3 regions of the Rhizobium sp. CB3060 genome follow, and region 1 is predicted to be linked to each of the others. Evidence: predicted binding sites of a transcription regulator. Region 1 holds the regulator's gene; each other region holds the start of a gene.
What was found. The regulator LexA, encoded in region 1, represses DNA repair genes until DNA is damaged. The targets are predictions, from matches to a motif close to TGTTCNNNNTGTGTTCNG.

Region 1 (5,601 bases):
CCGGCCTGAACATGGCGCTCTCCGCGGGCATCTTTTATGTCGGTTTACGCTACGCCCTCAGTCTGTTTTTCGGCGTGGCACAGGCTTGGCCAACAAAGAAGATTGCGGCCTTCGGCGCGCTAGTTACAGTGACGGCTTATTATCTCATTTCCGGCTTCGGGGTATCCGCGGAGCGTGCCTTCATCATGATGGCTATCATGCTGATCGCCGTGCTCTTCGACCGACCATCCATTAGCCTGCGCAACGTGGCGCTATCGGCGATAGTCATTCTCATACTGTCGCCTTCGCAGGCGCTCGGACCAAGTTTTCAGATGTCTTACGCCGCGACCCTGGCGTTGGTGTCCGGCTATTCGCTCTGGGCGAGGAGGCCGCATCGGGAGAGCGTTCTCTCCCGGTTCCGGGTCATGCGTCCGCTGCTCTTCGTTTCCCGTTTCTTCGGAAGCATATTGTCGACCTCTTTTATAGGCGGCGCATCGACGGCAATCTTCTCGATAGAACATTTTCACCGGTTGGCGACATATGGCCTCGTTGCCAATCTGGCGGCTATGCCGGTCGTCTCCTTTGTCGTCATGCCGTTTGGCATGGCGGCGACGCTACTGATGCCATTTGGCGTTGATGCCCCTTTCTGGCAGATAACCGGCTGGGGACTTGATGTCGTCATCGTCATTGCCAAAACGGTTGCCGCCTGGGGCGGTAATATTCCCTTCGGCCGGCTGCCGGTCTGGCTGTTCCCGACGGTCATAGCCGGCTTCTTGCTGATGACCTTGCTGAGAACATGGCTGCGACATGCAGGTGCGCTCTTGATCACCGGTTCGGTCGCAGTCGTGGCGCTCGGCCCCGGTGTCCTGAAGCCTGATCTCATGATCTCCGAGGACGGCACGCTGGTCGCCTTGTTGCGCAACGGTGCGTTGACGACAAACCGCGAAAAACCGCCGGATTTCATCTTCGAGCAATGGCAAAGAGCATTGGCGATCACCGAGCAGCAACCGCCAACGATGCTTCCGCCGGATAGTCAGCTCCCCAAAATCAGCAAATCAGACAAGCATCGTCGCCTGAATTCCGAAGAACAGAGCGCCGTTCGAAAGGCGATGGATGCGGCATTAGACGCGGCCGGGCCGGGCGGTTTCGCCTGCCAAAAAGGTGCATGGTGCGTGGCAATGCTGGATAATGGCGACATGCTTGTCACCATTGAAGATGCCGCCTATCTCGCTCCGGCCTGCGACACGGCCAATATCGTCATCACCTCCGTACGGCTGCGTCTTGATCGCTGCCGCTCTGGCGCCACGCTCTTCACAGGTGCAACATTGCGCCGCACAGGGTCCATCGAAATGAGCCTTAGCACCGATAAACCGATAATGACGGCAGCGTTTGAAAACCTTTCGCGGCCATGGAGCCTGCATCGCTCCTACGACTGGCGAACAGACACTTTTGGCGCGCCGCTCAAGCCGGCGTCACCGGTCAGTGATAGCGGCGAATGAGACCGACGAGCTTGCCTTGTACCTTCACTCGATCCGGCCCAAAGATGCGGGTTTCGTAAGCAGGGTTTGCCGCTTCAAGCGCGATCGAGGCTCCCTTGCGGCGGAAGCGCTTCAATGTCGCCTCTTCATCATCGACGAGAGCGACGACGATGTCGCCGGGATTGGCGGTCGTGGCGTTGCGGATGATGACGGTATCGCCGTCAAAGATGCCGGCATCGATCATGGAGTCGCCCTTGACCTCCAGCGCATAATGCTCGCCGGAGCCGAGCATGTCGGCGGGAACGGTGATGTCGTGAGTATTGTTCTGGATGGCCGAGATCGGAACGCCGGCGGCAATGCGGCCCATGACGGGTACCGAAACCGAACTGTTGTTGTCCTCACTCACCGGCTTGGTGGGTGCGGGCGGCGGCACAAGTTGCGGCTTGCCAAGGCTACCCTCGATGACGCTTGGCGAAAAGCCGCGGCGAGGCTGCAGGCTCGGGCTATAGGCCTCCGGTAGCTTGATGACCTCCAGCGCCCGGGCCCGGTTCGGCAGGCGACGGATGAAGCCGCGTTCTTCCAAAGCCGTGATGAGACGGTGAATACCGGATTTGGACGCAAGGTCCAGCGCATCTTTCATCTCGTCGAAAGATGGCGGAACACCGGACTCCTTCATTCGTTCGTGAATGAAGAGAAGCAGTTCCTGCTGCTTGCGCGTCAACATCGTTTTGAACCTCGGGACTGAGAAGGTGTCGTGAAACAAATCCAGAACGGACACTATATGTTCCATATGTGTTCCGCAAGCCCTTAAATTTCGGTGAACATTTTGTAGGTGCATCAAATAAATGGGAACATAACAGGTCCCGGGCAGATGACTTTTTTCCCGGCACCTTCAAACTAAATAGCAGAAATATATGCGGAATCGGGCGAAGCAAAATTTCGGACGATCCCAAAACGGATTATCTCCAAGGCGGCGAAAAGCCATGTTCTTCGTTCTATAAGCTCTTTGGAGGACGACACTCTCCGAACCATGGAGAGCAAGCTATGGATCTGACTGGGAATCCGGATTTCTGAGGGGCCGGGATTGGTGCCATCCGTAGTAATATTCGATGGGATATCAATAGGTTGAACTTTTCCTCGAACTCCCGTGCCGGTGCTCGAGCAAGGTACGGTCGTTGGCGATCTGCCTTAGCATGCTGCGCCCGGCCAGAATCATCTCGACGAGAAAGGCCACAAAGGCGCCCATGAGTGCGAAGACGGCAAGGCCAAAGAGCCAGAGCAGCAATTGCTCGCGAAATTGCTGTCGAATTGCACCGCCCATGAGGCCGAGCGTCGCAAGGCATGTGAACACGCCCGATGCCGTGCCGAGCAGAACTGCGATCTCCAGCGCCAATGTTCGCCGTCGCAGATAATAGAGCTGCAGCAACCGCGTTTCATCCGGGTCCTCAGAGGTCACCCGTTCGAAAAGGCTGTTGACCCGGTCGGAGACGCGGGCGAGCCTGGCCGAGAAGACATTGAGGCACCCGGCGGTGCCCGCCAGCAGAAAGACCGGTGTCAGCGCTATTTGAATAACGTGCGCGGCAATAGACGTCAGATGGTCATTCAGCACATTGGATCTCCTTTCTGTCCAACGTCATCCGGTATCGGCTCCAGGGTTGTCGCCTTGCCAAAGAGGGCGCGGAGATGAGGCTGGTGACTGATCTCGCGCGAACGTTCAGGTCGGCGGCGCTGCCGATTGCGTCATTTGCTCAGCGATCTTCTTTCTCTGCAGTGTCATGGCTGCGATCGCGGCATCGGATTTTTCCTCGCCACCCACCTGCACTGTCGGCTGAGCGAAGTCGATGCCGTTTTCCATGAAGGCGTCGCGGATCATGGTATAGGCCTGGCGCCGTATGTAGGTTTGCCGACCGGGGAGGGCGGTAAAAGCAAAGCTCAGTTCGATACCGAAGTCGCCAATTTGCTCCACCCCCTTCATTTTCAGGGTCTCAAGAATCTGCGGTCCGATTTCCGGATCTTCTTTCAACTGCTCTCCGATTTGCTTGACGATCCTTTTCGCCTTGGCGACGTCGGTATTGAACGGAACCCGTAGCAGGAATTTATCGATCGCCCAGTCGCGGCTCATGTTCTGAACGGCGCCGAGTTCGCCGAAGGGAACTGTGAACACCGGACCATGATGATGTCGAAGCCTGACGGAACGCAGGCTGAACGATTCCACGGTTCCCTTGTAGCTGCCGCTTTGAACGTATTCGCCGACGCGGAAGGCATCGTCCATCAGGTAGAAAATGCCGCTGACGATATCCTTGACGAGCGTTTGCGAGCCGAAGCCGATCGCCACGCCGAATATGCCGGCCCCCGCAATCAACGGCCCGATCTGCACGCCCATTTCGGACAGCACGGTGAGGACGGCGGCTGCGATAACGATGGCTGCCAGTGCGTTGCGGAAGATCGGCAACAGGGTGCGAAGGCGGCCCGCGCGCGCGGCTTCCGCCGATGGCGAGGAGGCACTGCTATCGGCGGCGCTCAATTTCTCGTCAATGAATGCCCTCGACAATTGCCAGCAGAGATCGGCCAAAATCAGAACGACGACGCTCTTCAGCGCACCGCGAACAGCGGCGTCGATCGCCGGATTTTCTCGTGCGAGGATGTTGGGATCATAGTGCCAGACGACGGTAATCCAGGCGACCGCGGCTACGATGACGAGCGCCCGCGCACCGCGGATGGCCAGCACCATGCGCGCACTGTTCTTGTTGTCACCAGGCCAGCGTCCCTTTGCGAATGCTTCGGCCGTCCGTCCGACGGCAGTCAATAGCCCCGGAAGAACAACGACATAGATGCCAAGCCAGAAAAGGCCGACGAAGTTGGCCACCCAAAGAAGCCAGAGGCAGGCAACGTAGAGTGAATAAAGGATGTTCATAAGCGTCAGCTGTCGGGCAGCGGTTTCCTTGCCCGGTCGCCGCCATACGGCTTCGAGCGTAATCAGCAATAGGAGAATGGAGAACCCGTGGGAGACGACGGTGCCGACATCTCCGTCGATGGAGAGCGGTCTGGTCAGCGACGTCGTGGCGCCGGCTATCGCCAAAACGGCAATGAAGAGACAAGCCCTACGATAGCCGAAGGCCGACAGAGAGCCCGCGTCCATCGATAGTCTGCAGACGGCAAATGCGAGGCGAGCGGCAATGAATGCCGTCAGATAAAACAGGATCACCACATGCAGTAGCGGCGGCCAGTCAATGGCTAGGAAAATGGCGGAGCTGACGAGGGTGAAAGTAATCCACGGTCCTAATTCTCCGATCGTATGTGCGACAAGAGGATTTGGAAACTGGGCTTTCAGGACGGTTTTCTTGAAAAACCATTCCGCAGCGAGACCGACGCAGACCAATGCGGCGAACATGACGACGGCAGGCGCAAAGCCGTTGTTCCTTGCCTGCTCACGCACCCTGCTCGCTGCAGCGGCGAGCTGCCCCGGTACATTGGGAATCGCCGACCGTAGCGCCTTATATCGGGCGCGAGCGCGGGCCTCTCCGGTTTCGACCAGCGTCGCCGTCGCCGAAGGTGCCGGCTGTTGCTCGGCTGCTTGCCGCTTTTCCAGCCATTGGCGCAGCTCCGGATCATTCATCAGACGCAGCAATTCCGATAGCTTTGCAGGCGGTGCTGTGGGGGCCGTTTCGGGGGTCTGCGCGTGGCACAGTTGCGGCGCAATAGCCGTGAAAACAAGGATAAGTGCAACGGCGACCAAGCCGCTGGGCATAAGGGAAATCAAGCGAGCGACAGAATCCGTGAACCTTCGGACGTGGCCCACCAGGGCCAGACAAAGAGAAGCCGTCAAATGTAAGACCGGGCGTATGGGCGCCCCCTCGACGAGCATCAAGCGCATGTCTCCCCCAAGCACCCGACAATCAGATTGAGTACTGCTGCAAAGATAGAAGTAACGACGGGCCGCTTTTCTGCCTTTCCGAGATCGGATGGTGAATTGCGTTGCCGTTGGACAATCCGAACTGAAGAATGCGCGTCTTTGTCTTGCTGCCGGGAAACGGACTTTTCGGCGCTATCCTCACCCGTATCACTTACCTGTTGCCGCACTACAGGTCATTTATTGCAGTATGATGCGGATATTGCTCGAATTATTGCCCTCTCACAAGGGAGA
Region 2 (5,601 bases), 1.3 Mb from region 1:
GACGACATGGGAGCCTTATGCAACACGGTTTCGACGGGCCGTTACCCTTGGTAGTATGTTCGCGCCGTTTGCGCAATCGCTTGAAAACGCAAGAGTGCTGCGATACAGCAATTGCCTATTCCTGGAGGATCGCACCATGACGCTTGCAGCCCTGCTCGCCTATAGCGGCGCGCTTTTCATCGCCGCCGCGATTCCCGGGCCGGGCATCACCGCGATTGTTGCCCGCGCTCTCGGCTCCGGCTTCCGGGAGACCTTTTTCATGGGTCTCGGGCTCGTGCTCGGCGATATGATCTACCTGACAGCGGTCATTCTCGGCCTAGCCTTCGTGGCGCAGACCTTTACGGAGATCTTCATCGTCATCAAGATTGCCGGTGCGCTTTATCTCGGCTATATCGCCTGGAAGCTCTGGACCGCTGGGCTGCTCTCCACCGATGTCGCAGCGAAAAAATCGATGAGCGCCGGCATGTCCTTCCTCTCCGGTCTTCTGGTGACCCTTGGCAACCCGAAGGTCATGTTATTTTACGTGGCGCTCGTGCCAACCCTGATCGACATCGGCAGCATCGGGCTTCGCGAATATGCCACGCTGCTTGCGGCGACCTTCATCGTGCTGTTGGTGGTGCTGATCCCCTATATGCTGCTCGCTTCCCGGGCCCGCACCTTCCTTAAGAGGCCAAAAGCGCTGCAGATTTTGAACCGGGTCGCCGCCAGCATTCTCGCCGGCACGGCTGCCTTCATCGCTGCCCGCGCGGCCTGAAAAAACCTTTCTCGGCACAACGACGCGGGAGATTCTTTTCCCACGGTAGAGGATCGGCAGAGTGATCCCAGACTGGTTTCCGCCGACGTTTAATCCTATTGTGCCTGTACAATTCCAATGGAGGGAGAGCTACCCATGTCCGACACCCGCAAACCAGGCCGCGGCCGCGTCTATGCCTCGATCACCGACACCATCGGTGACACGCCGATCGTGCGTCTCGACAAGCTGGCCAAGGAGAAGGGCGTCAAGGCCAATTTGCTGGCGAAGCTCGAGTTCTTCAACCCGATCGCTTCCGTCAAGGACCGTATCGGCGTTGCCATGATCGAGAGCCTTGAAGCACAGGGCAAGATCACCCCCGGCAAAAGCGTGCTGATCGAGCCGACCTCCGGCAATACAGGCATAGCACTCGCTTTCGCCGCCGCCGCTAAGGGCTACCGGCTGATCCTCACCATGCCGGAGACGATGTCGATCGAGCGCCGCAAGATGCTGCTGCTGCTCGGTGCCGAGCTGGTGCTGACCGAGGGTCCGAAGGGCATGAAGGGCGCGATCGCCAAGGCCGAGGAACTGGCATCGACGCTGCCCGACGCGATCATCCCGCAGCAGTTCGAAAACCCGGCCAACCCGGAAATCCACCGCAAGACGACAGCAGAGGAAATCTGGAACGATACGGACGGCCAAGTCGATATCCTCGTGTCCGGCATCGGTACCGGTGGCACGATCACCGGCGTCGGCCAGGTGTTGAAAGCCCGCAATTCGAATATCAAGGTCATCGCCGTCGAGCCGGCTGACTCGCCTATCCTCTCCGGCGGCAATCCGGGTCCCCACAAGATCCAGGGCATCGGCGCCGGCTTCGCCCCGAAGATTCTCGATACGCATATCTATGACGAAGTCGTCACCGTCACCAATGACGAAGCTTTCCAGCATGCACGCCACATCGCCAAGCTCGAAGGCGTGCCAGTCGGCATCTCCTCCGGTGCGGCCCTGGCGGCTGCAATTAAGATCGGCCAGCGTCCCGAAAACGAAGGCAAGAATATCGTCATCATCATCCCCTCCTTCGCCGAGCGCTATCTCTCGACGGCGCTGTTCGAAGGGCTGGGCGGCTGACACGGTCAGCTTCGATCGTCAGGGATTCAAAGGGCGCTGCGGTGCCCTTTGTCATTTCAGCCGTTTGCGCTTACGCCGCAGCGGTCAGCCGTTCGCCGGCAATGCGGTAGGAAATGGCTTCTGCGAGGTGGATGCGCCCGACGGTTTGCTTGTCGTCGAGATCGGCGAGCGTGCGGGCCACTTTCAGTACGCGATGATAGCCGCGGGCGGAAAACTTCATCTTCTCGGCCGCGTCGCGCAGCAATTGCAGGCCGGCGGCGTCCGGCTCGGCGATCGTTTCGATCATCGATGTCGAGCAGCGGGCATTGGTGGAAATTCCCTTCATCCCGGCAGCCTCGAAGCGTTCGCGCTGCCGCTCGCGGGCACGGGCGACACGAAGCGCGACATCGGCGCTCTTTTCGGCCGTCGTCGGGCGGATGAGATCGGCCGCAGAGACGGCGGGCACGTCGAGGCGGATATCGATGCGGTCCAACAGCGGTCCGGAAATCCGGCCCTGATAATCCGCGACGCAGCGCGGGCCGCGGGCGCAGGTGTGACCCGGCTCGCCGGCCATGCCGCAACGGCAGGGATTCATCGCTGCAACCAATTGAATGCTCGCCGGATAGGAAACGCGATGATTGGCCCTGGCGATGACGCATTCGCCCGATTCCAGCGGCTGGCGCAGCGCGTCCAGCGCCTGCGGCGAAAACTCGGGCAATTCATCGAGAAAAAGGACGCCGTGATGGGCAAGCGAGACCTCGCCCGGGCGGGCACGCAAGCCGCCGCCGACCAGCGCCGCCATGGTGGCGGAGTGATGCGGCGTGCGATAGGGCCGGCGGTCGGAGAGCTTTCCGCCCGAAAGCTGACCGGCAACGGAATGGATCATCGACACTTCCAGCAGCTCCGCCGTCGACAATGGCGGCAGAATGGATGGCAGGCGCGAGGCCAGCATCGACTTGCCGGAGCCGGGCGGGCCGACGAAAAGCAGATTATGTCCCCCGGCCGCCGCCACTTCCAGCGCCCGCTTGGCGCTTTCCTGGCCCTTGATATCGGCGAGATCGGGGACGTTGGCGGCATTGGCGCGGATCGCCGGTTCGGGGCGTGACAGAACCTGGGTGCCGCGGAAATGATTGGCGAGCGCGATCAGGCTGCGCGGCGCGAGAATATCGATGTCGGCGCCGGCCCAGGCGACCTCAGGACCGCTTTCGGACGGGCATATCAGCCCCTTGCCGATGGCATTGGCGGCGATCGCGGCCGGCAGCGCGCCAGCGACCGGCGCGATCGTGCCATCGAGGTTGAGCTCGCCGATGACGGTGTAGGCCGCAAGCGCATCCGCCGGGATGGCGCCCAGCGCCGCCATCAGCCCAAGCGCGATCGGAAGATCGAAATGGCTGCCCTCCTTGGGCAGGTCCGCGGGTGCGAGATTGACCGTGACCTTCTTCGGCGGCAGCGACAGGCCAGAGGCATGAAGAGCTGCCTGCACCCGTTCGCGGCTTTCGGCCACGGCCTTGTCCGGCAGACCGACGATATGCATCAGCACCTTGCCCGGGGAAATCATCACCTGCACTTCGACAGGAACGCCCTCAATGCCTTGAAACGCAATCGTGCTGACGCGCGCTACCATCCCCGCCCTCTTTTAACTCGTTTACCGTTATCAATTTTTCATAACAGACTATGGGTTGCATAGTGGCAGAAAACATGGAATAAAACAAGAACAATAAAAGAACGAAGGGACGATTTCTACAATCGGAGCAAATATGAGACTTGTAGTATCGCTATCCCTTCTACTGAGCGCTGTTCTGGCCGGCTGCCAATCTATCGATGGCGGGGATAATCTGGAAAAAGGCGCTCCCTATCAATTAAGCGCCAAGGAAATTGCCGCGGTGGAAAAGGGTTTGCACGAGCAGCTTCCCTATGAGGGCGTGCTGATCTTCGGGCCGATGGCGGCTTCCAAGGATAGCAAGGGCTACGTCAGCGTCTGCGGCACCATCAGCTCCTTTGGCGGCCTGCACGGTGTCATGGACAAGCGGCCTTACGTCGGCATGATGGTCGACGTGAAACCACTTTTCGGCTTCGTGCCGACGGTCATCGCAGACGATAGCTCCACCGGACCGTCGGCAGTGATCCTAACCTGCCGCCGGATGGGCATCGCGATATAGCCCGCCTTGCGGCGAGCGGAGGGGTGGCGTCACGATTCCTAGAGGGCTGGCGCCCCTCAAGCCCGCTTCGCTTCGATCGCATCCCACAACAGGCTGGCGATGTCGGCGCCGCCGAAGCGCTTGACTTCGCGCAGGCCGGTCGGCGAGGTGACGTTGATCTCGGTCATATAGTCGCCGATGACGTCGATGCCGACGAGCAGGAAGCCGCGCGCTCTCAATGCCGGGCCGATGCGCTCGCAGATTTCCTTTTCGCGCGGCGTCAGTTCGGTCGCCTCGGCGCGGCCGCCGACATGCATGTTGGAGCGGCTGTCATGCTCGGCCGGCACACGGTTGATCGCGCCGACCGCCTCGCCGTCGACGAGGACGATGCGCTTGTCGCCCTTGCGCACGTCGGGCAGATATTGCTGAGCGATGAAGGGCTCACGGAAGAGCTGGCCGAACATTTCGAGCAGAGAGGATAGATTGCGGTCGTCCCGCGTCGAATGAAAGACGCCGGCGCCGCCATTGCCGTAAAGCGGCTTCAGGATGATATCGCCCATCTCCTCGCGGAAGCGGCGAATTTCGGCAGGATCGCGCGTGATCAGCGTCTTCGGCATCAGGTCGGCGAATTCGGTGACGAAGATCTTTTCCGGCGAATTGCGCACCCAGGCCGGATCATTGACGACGAGCGTCTTGGGGTGGATGCGCTCCAGCAGATGCGTCGAGGTGATATAGGCCATGTCGAAGGGCGGGTCCTGGCGCAGCAGCACCACGTCCATGGTCGAGAGATCGACGCGCTCCGGCTCGCCGAGCTCGAAGTGATCGCCCTTGACGTCGCGAAGGATCATCGGCTCAACCGTCGCGTAGACATTGCCGTCACGCATGCTGAGGCGCTCGGGCGTGTAATGGAAGAGCTTGTAGCCGCGGGTCTGGGCTTCCAGGCTCATGGCGAAGGTCGAGTCACCCGCAATGTTGATGCTCTTCACATGGTCCATCTGGACCGCAACATTCTTGATACCAGCCATAGTCAGCCCTCGCTCGAATTTGCGGACAGATGTAGGTCGGCCCGCATCCAAACGCAACGGCTATTCAAGGGCTTCCGTCAGAGACGTCTTTCGTCTGGGCTGGCCGCGCTCAGGCGGCAAGGCCCTGTGCGCCGCCCTGCCGGATGAAGTTGCGCAGGCGATAAGCCATGGTCAAAGGCTTCGGGAATGGCTTGCGGCAGAAGGCGACCTTGCGCAGATAGTGATCAATGCGCCATGTGGCCCAGGTTCCGCCGGCGAAATAGGCGACATCGCCCGCGCTGAGCGTGCGTTCGACGCCGTCTTCCGTCGTGATATGCACCTCGCCCTCAAGGATCATCACCGTTTCGTCCCAGCCGAAATACCAGCGAAACTCGCCTGCCGTGCAATCCCACAGCGCCGTCATCGCGGCATCATCCCGCCCACGCGAATGCTCGGCAATGCGCGCAACCGGATCGCCGGCCAGGATCCAGGACGGTTCGATCGGCGAGGGCTTCATTTCCATCTCATCGCTGGCGCCAGCCACGAAGCTCTTCGACTGCGGCAAGGCAACAACAACCGGGACCGCACGCGCGGCAAAGGCCGCCATGCTCGCCAACATTAA
Region 3 (5,601 bases), on a different replicon from region 1:
ACGGACGTTTCCGACCCACCGCTGCCTAGTGCCGGCCTCGGAGTTTCGCCATAAAAGCTTCAGCTTTTCGCTCGCCAATGGCGACTGGTTCTATTTCGCGGGGATCTGGCGGCCGGCGTCTGAGAATTGGCCGGAGGCCTATGCCATCCTCACCATCGAGGCGAATGCCGACATCGCGCCTATTCACGATCGGCAGATGGCGGTGCTGGCACGCGACCAGCGCATGGCCTGGCTGGATGGACTTGTCCACGAAGAGGAAATCCTCCGGCCGCTGCCGGCGGGCACCTTCCGGGTCAAGCGTCGCGCCGGCGAGCCTGCCCAGCCGATGCTGGCGGTCTAAAGCGCCAACCGCAGTTGCGGTTCCGTTCCGGCGGCGCGCCTTTCGAGCGACGACAGCGAGACGCCGAGCAGGCGAATGCCCTTTCGGGGCGGAAAGATCGGCGCCAGCAGCAGGCCGACGATCTCCTCCAGGTCGGCGATCGCGGCCAGAGGAGTGGGAACAGTCTTGCTGCGGGTGATCTGGTTGAAATCGGCATATTTGACCTTGAGCGTCACCGTCTTGGCGCCGATCCCATTGGCCTCGCAATAACCCCACACCTTTTCGATCAACGGCTGAAGCCCTTCGCGGGCCGGCTCGTAAGCGTGGAGATCCTGTGAGAATGTATCTTCGGCGCCGACGGATTTGCGCACCCGGTTCGGCCTGACCTGGCGCTCATCGATGCCGCGCGCGATGCCATAGAAATAGGGTCCGGACTTTCCGAAATGTTCGACTAGAAACTCGAGAGTCTGCTGCTTGAGATCAGCGCCGGTTTCGATCCCAAGCCGGTGCATCTTTTCCGCCGTTGCCGGGCCGACGCCATGAAATTTCTTGACGGGAAGGGCTTCGACGAAGGCCGGCCCGTTCTTCGGGGTGATGACCGCCTGGCCGTTGGGCTTGTTGAGGTCGCTCGCCGTCTTCGCGAGGAACTTGTTATAGGAGATGCCGGCCGAGGCGTTGAGGCCGGTGACCGCTTTGATCCTGGCGCGGATCTCCAGTGCAATCTCGGTGGCGATCTCCATGCCCTTGAGATTGTGCGTGACATCCAGATAGGCCTCATCGAGTGACAACGGCTCGATCATTGGCGTGTATTCGGCGAAGATTTCGCGGATCTGCTGCGACACCGCCTTATAGACATCGAAGCGCGGCGGCACGAAGATCAGGTCGGGGCATTTGCGTTTGGCGGTGACCGACGGCATCGCTGAGTGAACGCCGAATTTGCGCGCCTCGTAGCTCGCCGCCGCGACCACGCCGCGAGCGGCAGATCCACCGACGGCAATAGGCTTGCCTCGCAGTTCCGGATTATCGCGCTGCTCGACCGACGCATAAAACGCGTCCATGTCGACATGGACGATTTTTCGGACGGGGGTCGTGCTCATGTCATTCATGGCGGCTTCGGCGATCGCGATTGTATCGGCATTCACTGCCGAAACAAAAAGAGAACATAGCAGGCTTCGGCGCGATATCAACCATTTCGATCGGCGCTTAGCCCTGGCCGTCGCAGCTACCGGCCGCCGGCAGCGTTCTCATCCCGTGGAAATCAACAGCAGGAAACGCCAAAATGGCGGGTGAGGGGGAGGCCATATGCCACCTCCTATTAATCTCGGCGCGAGTCGAAGATCGCTGCGTCCTCTATACTCAGGCTGCAAGAGACGGTCCTCCGCTGGCTCGTCAGGTCGCTGATCGGTTCATCTGGTCGAAAATGCTAGGGCCGCCGTCAACGAACGAATGAGCTTAAGGCACACACTCGTTAGGCGCCGATCTTGTCAGAATCGATGAGGTCACGCTTTGACGGTCGCCTGGAAGTGTGGGCCATCGTCGTGGAATTGGCTGCTTGCGCAGTCGCCGCTCTGATCGATATTCTTTCAAAATCAAACGGCAGGAATGGTTGTAGCAATGTTGAATTATGTGCTCCGCTCACCGATAACAATCTGGTCTATGGCTGCTCCGGCTGTGGTTTTTCTGGCTGGAGCAATCCTTGGTGCGTTGATGGGACCGCTTCCGCCGTTCGTCATGACAGTTGAATTCGCATTGCTCACTTTGACGATGGCGCTATCCGCGCTCGGTGTCCTGCTCAGCGTTGCGCCTCCATCCATCACAAGGCGTGAGGTGAAATGGGCGAACGAAAATGCCGCCATCCTCTACACGGTCCCCGTAACCTTCGAGGAAGTGGATTTTATTCCACCTCTTTTGAGCAGGGTTGCCGCTTATCGGGATGATGACGGCAAGCGCCGGCGCGTGCCATCTTACGAGTTGCGGGCATTGCGTGCTTGAGCCTATGCCTCCACGGCTTGGAGCCAGGGAGCGCAATCAAAGCACCCGCCACGCCGCGGCAAGAAGGATAGGTTCAAGGCGAAATTGGTGACCGCAAACATTGGCCTGCAGCCTAGCGGCTGGTCACTCTGATGTAATAGCCGTCAGGGTCGGTCACGCGGAAGTCTCGAAGACCCCATGGGCGGCTAGCGAGATCGGAGACGTCACATTGCTCTTTCCTTGCGACTTCATAAGCGAAATCGACGTCGTCGACACTGAGAACAATTTCAACGCCGCGACCGAGTCTCTCATTTTGATGGGCATACAGCGGATGATCTTGGCCGAGAGCTTCCACGCTATTGATACCGATCACCGCGTCGCCGTTAATCAGTTTTGTGTAACCGTCTGAGCTGTGCCCGCTGATTTGAAAGCCCAGGAACCGGCAATAGAAATCAGCAGATTTTCTAACGCTCGCAACGAAAAGCTCGAGTCGAAGATTCATAGAGAACTCCACATCAGACAAATGTCGTCACTCCCTGTACCACGCGGATTTCGCGCGAAAACAAAACAAACACTAGTCAAAGTGAGAATACTCTTGTGTAGCTCGGATGCTTTCGTGGACGTAGCATTCTGGAAAACGACGTTATTCGCTTTGAGATGCCGATCGCTTCTAGGGGTCATGTGAAAAAATTCCCAATTCAGCCATCGAATTGAATCCGTTTATGGAATCCGTCAGGTCCACGCCCCGCTCAACTTGAACGCGTCCGGCGCGCATTGACTCGTTTTCGCTTTGAGAACAAATAAAGAACATATCGCATTTTCGCAAGTCAAGACGGGTTGCCGTAAGGAGATCATGACCACATCAGTCGCCACTTCGAATGCCGTTCTCGACGAGTTGCGCGAGAAAATCGCCAGCCTGGAAGGAGCGGGTATGCGCCGCCGCAGTGTTTTGCCGTTCGGGGTCGGCGAGATCGATGCGCAGCTGCCGGGAGGTGGCCTGGCCTTTGGTGCCCTGCATGAAGTCGCCGGCGGCGGGAATGGTGCGATCGACGGCGCGGCCGCGGCGCTCTTCATTGGAGGCATCGCGGCCCGGACCACCGGCAAGGTGGTCTGGTGCCTCACCCGCTTCGATCTGTTCTTTCCCGCGCTCGCCCAGGTTGGACTTCACCCCGATCGCGTCATCTTCGTCGAATGCGACAAGGAAGAGACGGTGCTCGCGAGCTTCGAAGAGGCTTTGCGCTATGGCGGCCTCGGCGCCGTCGTCGCCGAACTGGTGCGCCTGCCGATGACGGCTTCGCGCCGGCTGCAGCTTGCGGCGGAAAAGTCCGGCACATTGGGGCTGGTGATCCGCCGATGGCGGCGCCAGGCGGAAGCCTCCGATTTCGGGATGCCGACGGCAGCTGTAACCCGCTGGCGGATCTCGGTGCTGCCGTCCGAGCCGCTGCCCGTGCCGGGCGTCGGGCGGGCGCGGTGGCTGGCCGAGCTCATGCGGGTCAGGTCAGGCGAGGGAGGACAATTCATTATCGGAGCATGTGATGGCAAGGGTCGTATCTGTCTTTCTTCCGACGCTGCCGACCGATCGGATCAGGCGCGCCGATCCTTCGCTCAATCCTGACACGCCGCTGGTGGCGATCGCCAAGAGCGGGTCGAAGCGATGGGTGGCGGCGGCCGACCGGGCCGCTGCAAAACTGGGCTTACGCGTCGGGATGCCGGCCGCCAGGGCGCAGGCGCTGGTTCAGGGATTGACGATGGTGGATGCCGATCCGGCGGCCGACCTCGCGACACTCGAACGGCTGACGCTTTGGGCACTGTCGCAATATTCTCCCGTAGTCGCCATGGATCCCCCTGATGGCATCGTCATGGATACCGAAGGCGCAGATCATCTGCAGGGCGGCGAGGACCTGATGCTCTCCGGTCTCGTCAACCGCTTCCGCGCCCGGGGTCTTGCCGCGCGCGCGGCGATCGCCGACACCTGGGGTGCGGCGCATGCGCTTGCCCGGTCCACGGATCGCGAGACGGTCATCGTCCGGCGCGGCGAGACCGCCAAGGCCGTAAACCGTTTGCCGCTATCCTCGCTGCGGCTGCCGGCCGAGATCGTCGCGAGCCTCAGAACCCTCGGCTTCGCCACCGTCGGCGATTTGGCAGTGACGCCGCGGGCGCCGCTGACGCTGCGTTTCGGGCCCGAGGTCGGGCGCCGGCTCGATCAGATGTACGGCCGGCTCGCCGAGCCCATCGACCCGATCCGACCGGCGGATCTCGTCGAGGTCCAAAAATCCTTTGCCGAACCGATCGGAGCTGCGGAGACGATCGAGAGATATGTGAGCCGCCTGGTGCGGCAGCTCTGTCTGGAGCTTGAGAAGCGCGGCCTTGGCGTGCGGCGTGCCGACCTCATCGTCCACCGCGTCGACAACACAATTCAGTCGCTCCGGGCCGGAACGGCCAAGCCGGTTCGCGACATCGCCTGGCTGGCGAAACTCTTCCGCGACCGGATCGAGAAGATCGAGCCTGGCTTCGGGATCGAGAAGCTGAGCCTCGCGGCCATCATCGCCGAGCCGCTCGTCGAGGTGCAGTCGGCCTCCTCTTTGATCGAAGAACATGTGACCGATGTGACGCCGCTCATCGACGTGCTGGGAAACCGCGGCGGTCAGCGGATTTTTCGTGTCGCGCCGGTGGCAAGCGACGTGCCCGAGCGCAGTGTGCAGCGGATCGCACCGACGGCGGACGAGGTCGGCGCCACCTGGCCGCTCCATTGGCCGCGGCCGTCGCGGCTCTTGCCACATCCGGAAGCGATTGAGGTGATTGCGCTGTTGCCCGATCATCCGCCGGTCTCCTTTATCTGGCGCGGCAAGCGGCGTCGGGTGAAACGCGCCGACGGCCCGGAGCGGATTTTCGGTGAATGGTGGCAGCGCAGCTCCGAATGGGTCGCGGTTCGCGACTATTTCGTCGTCGAGGATGATGCCGGCGAGCGCTTCTGGATTTTCCGCTCCGGCGATGGGGTCGATGCGGACACCGGATCGCACAAATGGTTCCTGCATGGGATGTTTGCCTGATGCGCTACGCCGAGCTGCAGGTCACCACGCATTTCTCGTTCTTGAGGGGCGCAAGCTCGGCGGAAGAACTCTTCGCGACGGCCAAGCTCATGGGCATCGAGGCGCTCGGCATTGTCGACCGCAACAGCCTGGCCGGCATCGTTCGGGCGCTCGAAGCCTCGCGCGCCACCGGCCTGCGGCTGGTCGTCGGTTGCCGGCTCGATCTCGCCGACGGCATGTCGATCCTCGTCTATCCCACCGACCGCACCGCCTATTCGCGGC

Region 2: a site for LexA is predicted at 3,548-3,565, ahead of N2601_RS19390 (YifB family Mg chelatase-like AAA ATPase). Genes of this name have one in related genera too.
Region 3: a site for LexA is predicted at 3,083-3,100, ahead of N2601_RS33200 (ImuA family protein). Genes of this name have one in related genera too.

Annotation. Positions count from the first base shown of each region.
Region 1 covers NZ_CP104158.1:1,284,148-1,289,748, forward strand. The annotation lists gene N2601_RS06365 (ComEC/Rec2 family competence protein) at 1-1,478, shown strand, start outside; gene lexA (transcriptional repressor LexA) at 1,459-2,181, opposite strand; gene N2601_RS06375 (DUF2721 domain-containing protein) at 2,575-3,066, opposite strand; gene N2601_RS06380 (mechanosensitive ion channel family protein) at 3,172-5,205, opposite strand.
Region 2 covers NZ_CP104158.1:4,023,482-4,029,082, reverse strand. The annotation lists gene N2601_RS19405 (cysteine hydrolase family protein) at 1-8, opposite strand, end outside; gene N2601_RS19400 (LysE family translocator) at 137-754, shown strand; gene cysK (cysteine synthase A) at 890-1,858, shown strand; gene N2601_RS19390 (YifB family Mg chelatase-like AAA ATPase) at 1,929-3,461, opposite strand; gene N2601_RS19385 (hypothetical protein) at 3,595-3,996, shown strand; gene gshB (glutathione synthase) at 4,053-5,000, opposite strand; gene N2601_RS19375 (cupin domain-containing protein) at 5,110-5,601, opposite strand, start outside.
Region 3 covers NZ_CP104161.1:218,529-224,129, reverse strand. The annotation lists gene N2601_RS33220 (SOS response-associated peptidase family protein) at 1-340, shown strand, start outside; gene dinB (DNA polymerase IV) at 337-1,425, opposite strand; gene N2601_RS33210 (hypothetical protein) at 2,051-2,311, shown strand; gene N2601_RS33205 (VOC family protein) at 2,424-2,792, opposite strand; gene N2601_RS33200 (ImuA family protein) at 3,144-3,905, shown strand; gene N2601_RS33195 (Y-family DNA polymerase) at 3,826-5,340, shown strand; gene N2601_RS33190 (error-prone DNA polymerase) at 5,340-5,601, shown strand, end outside.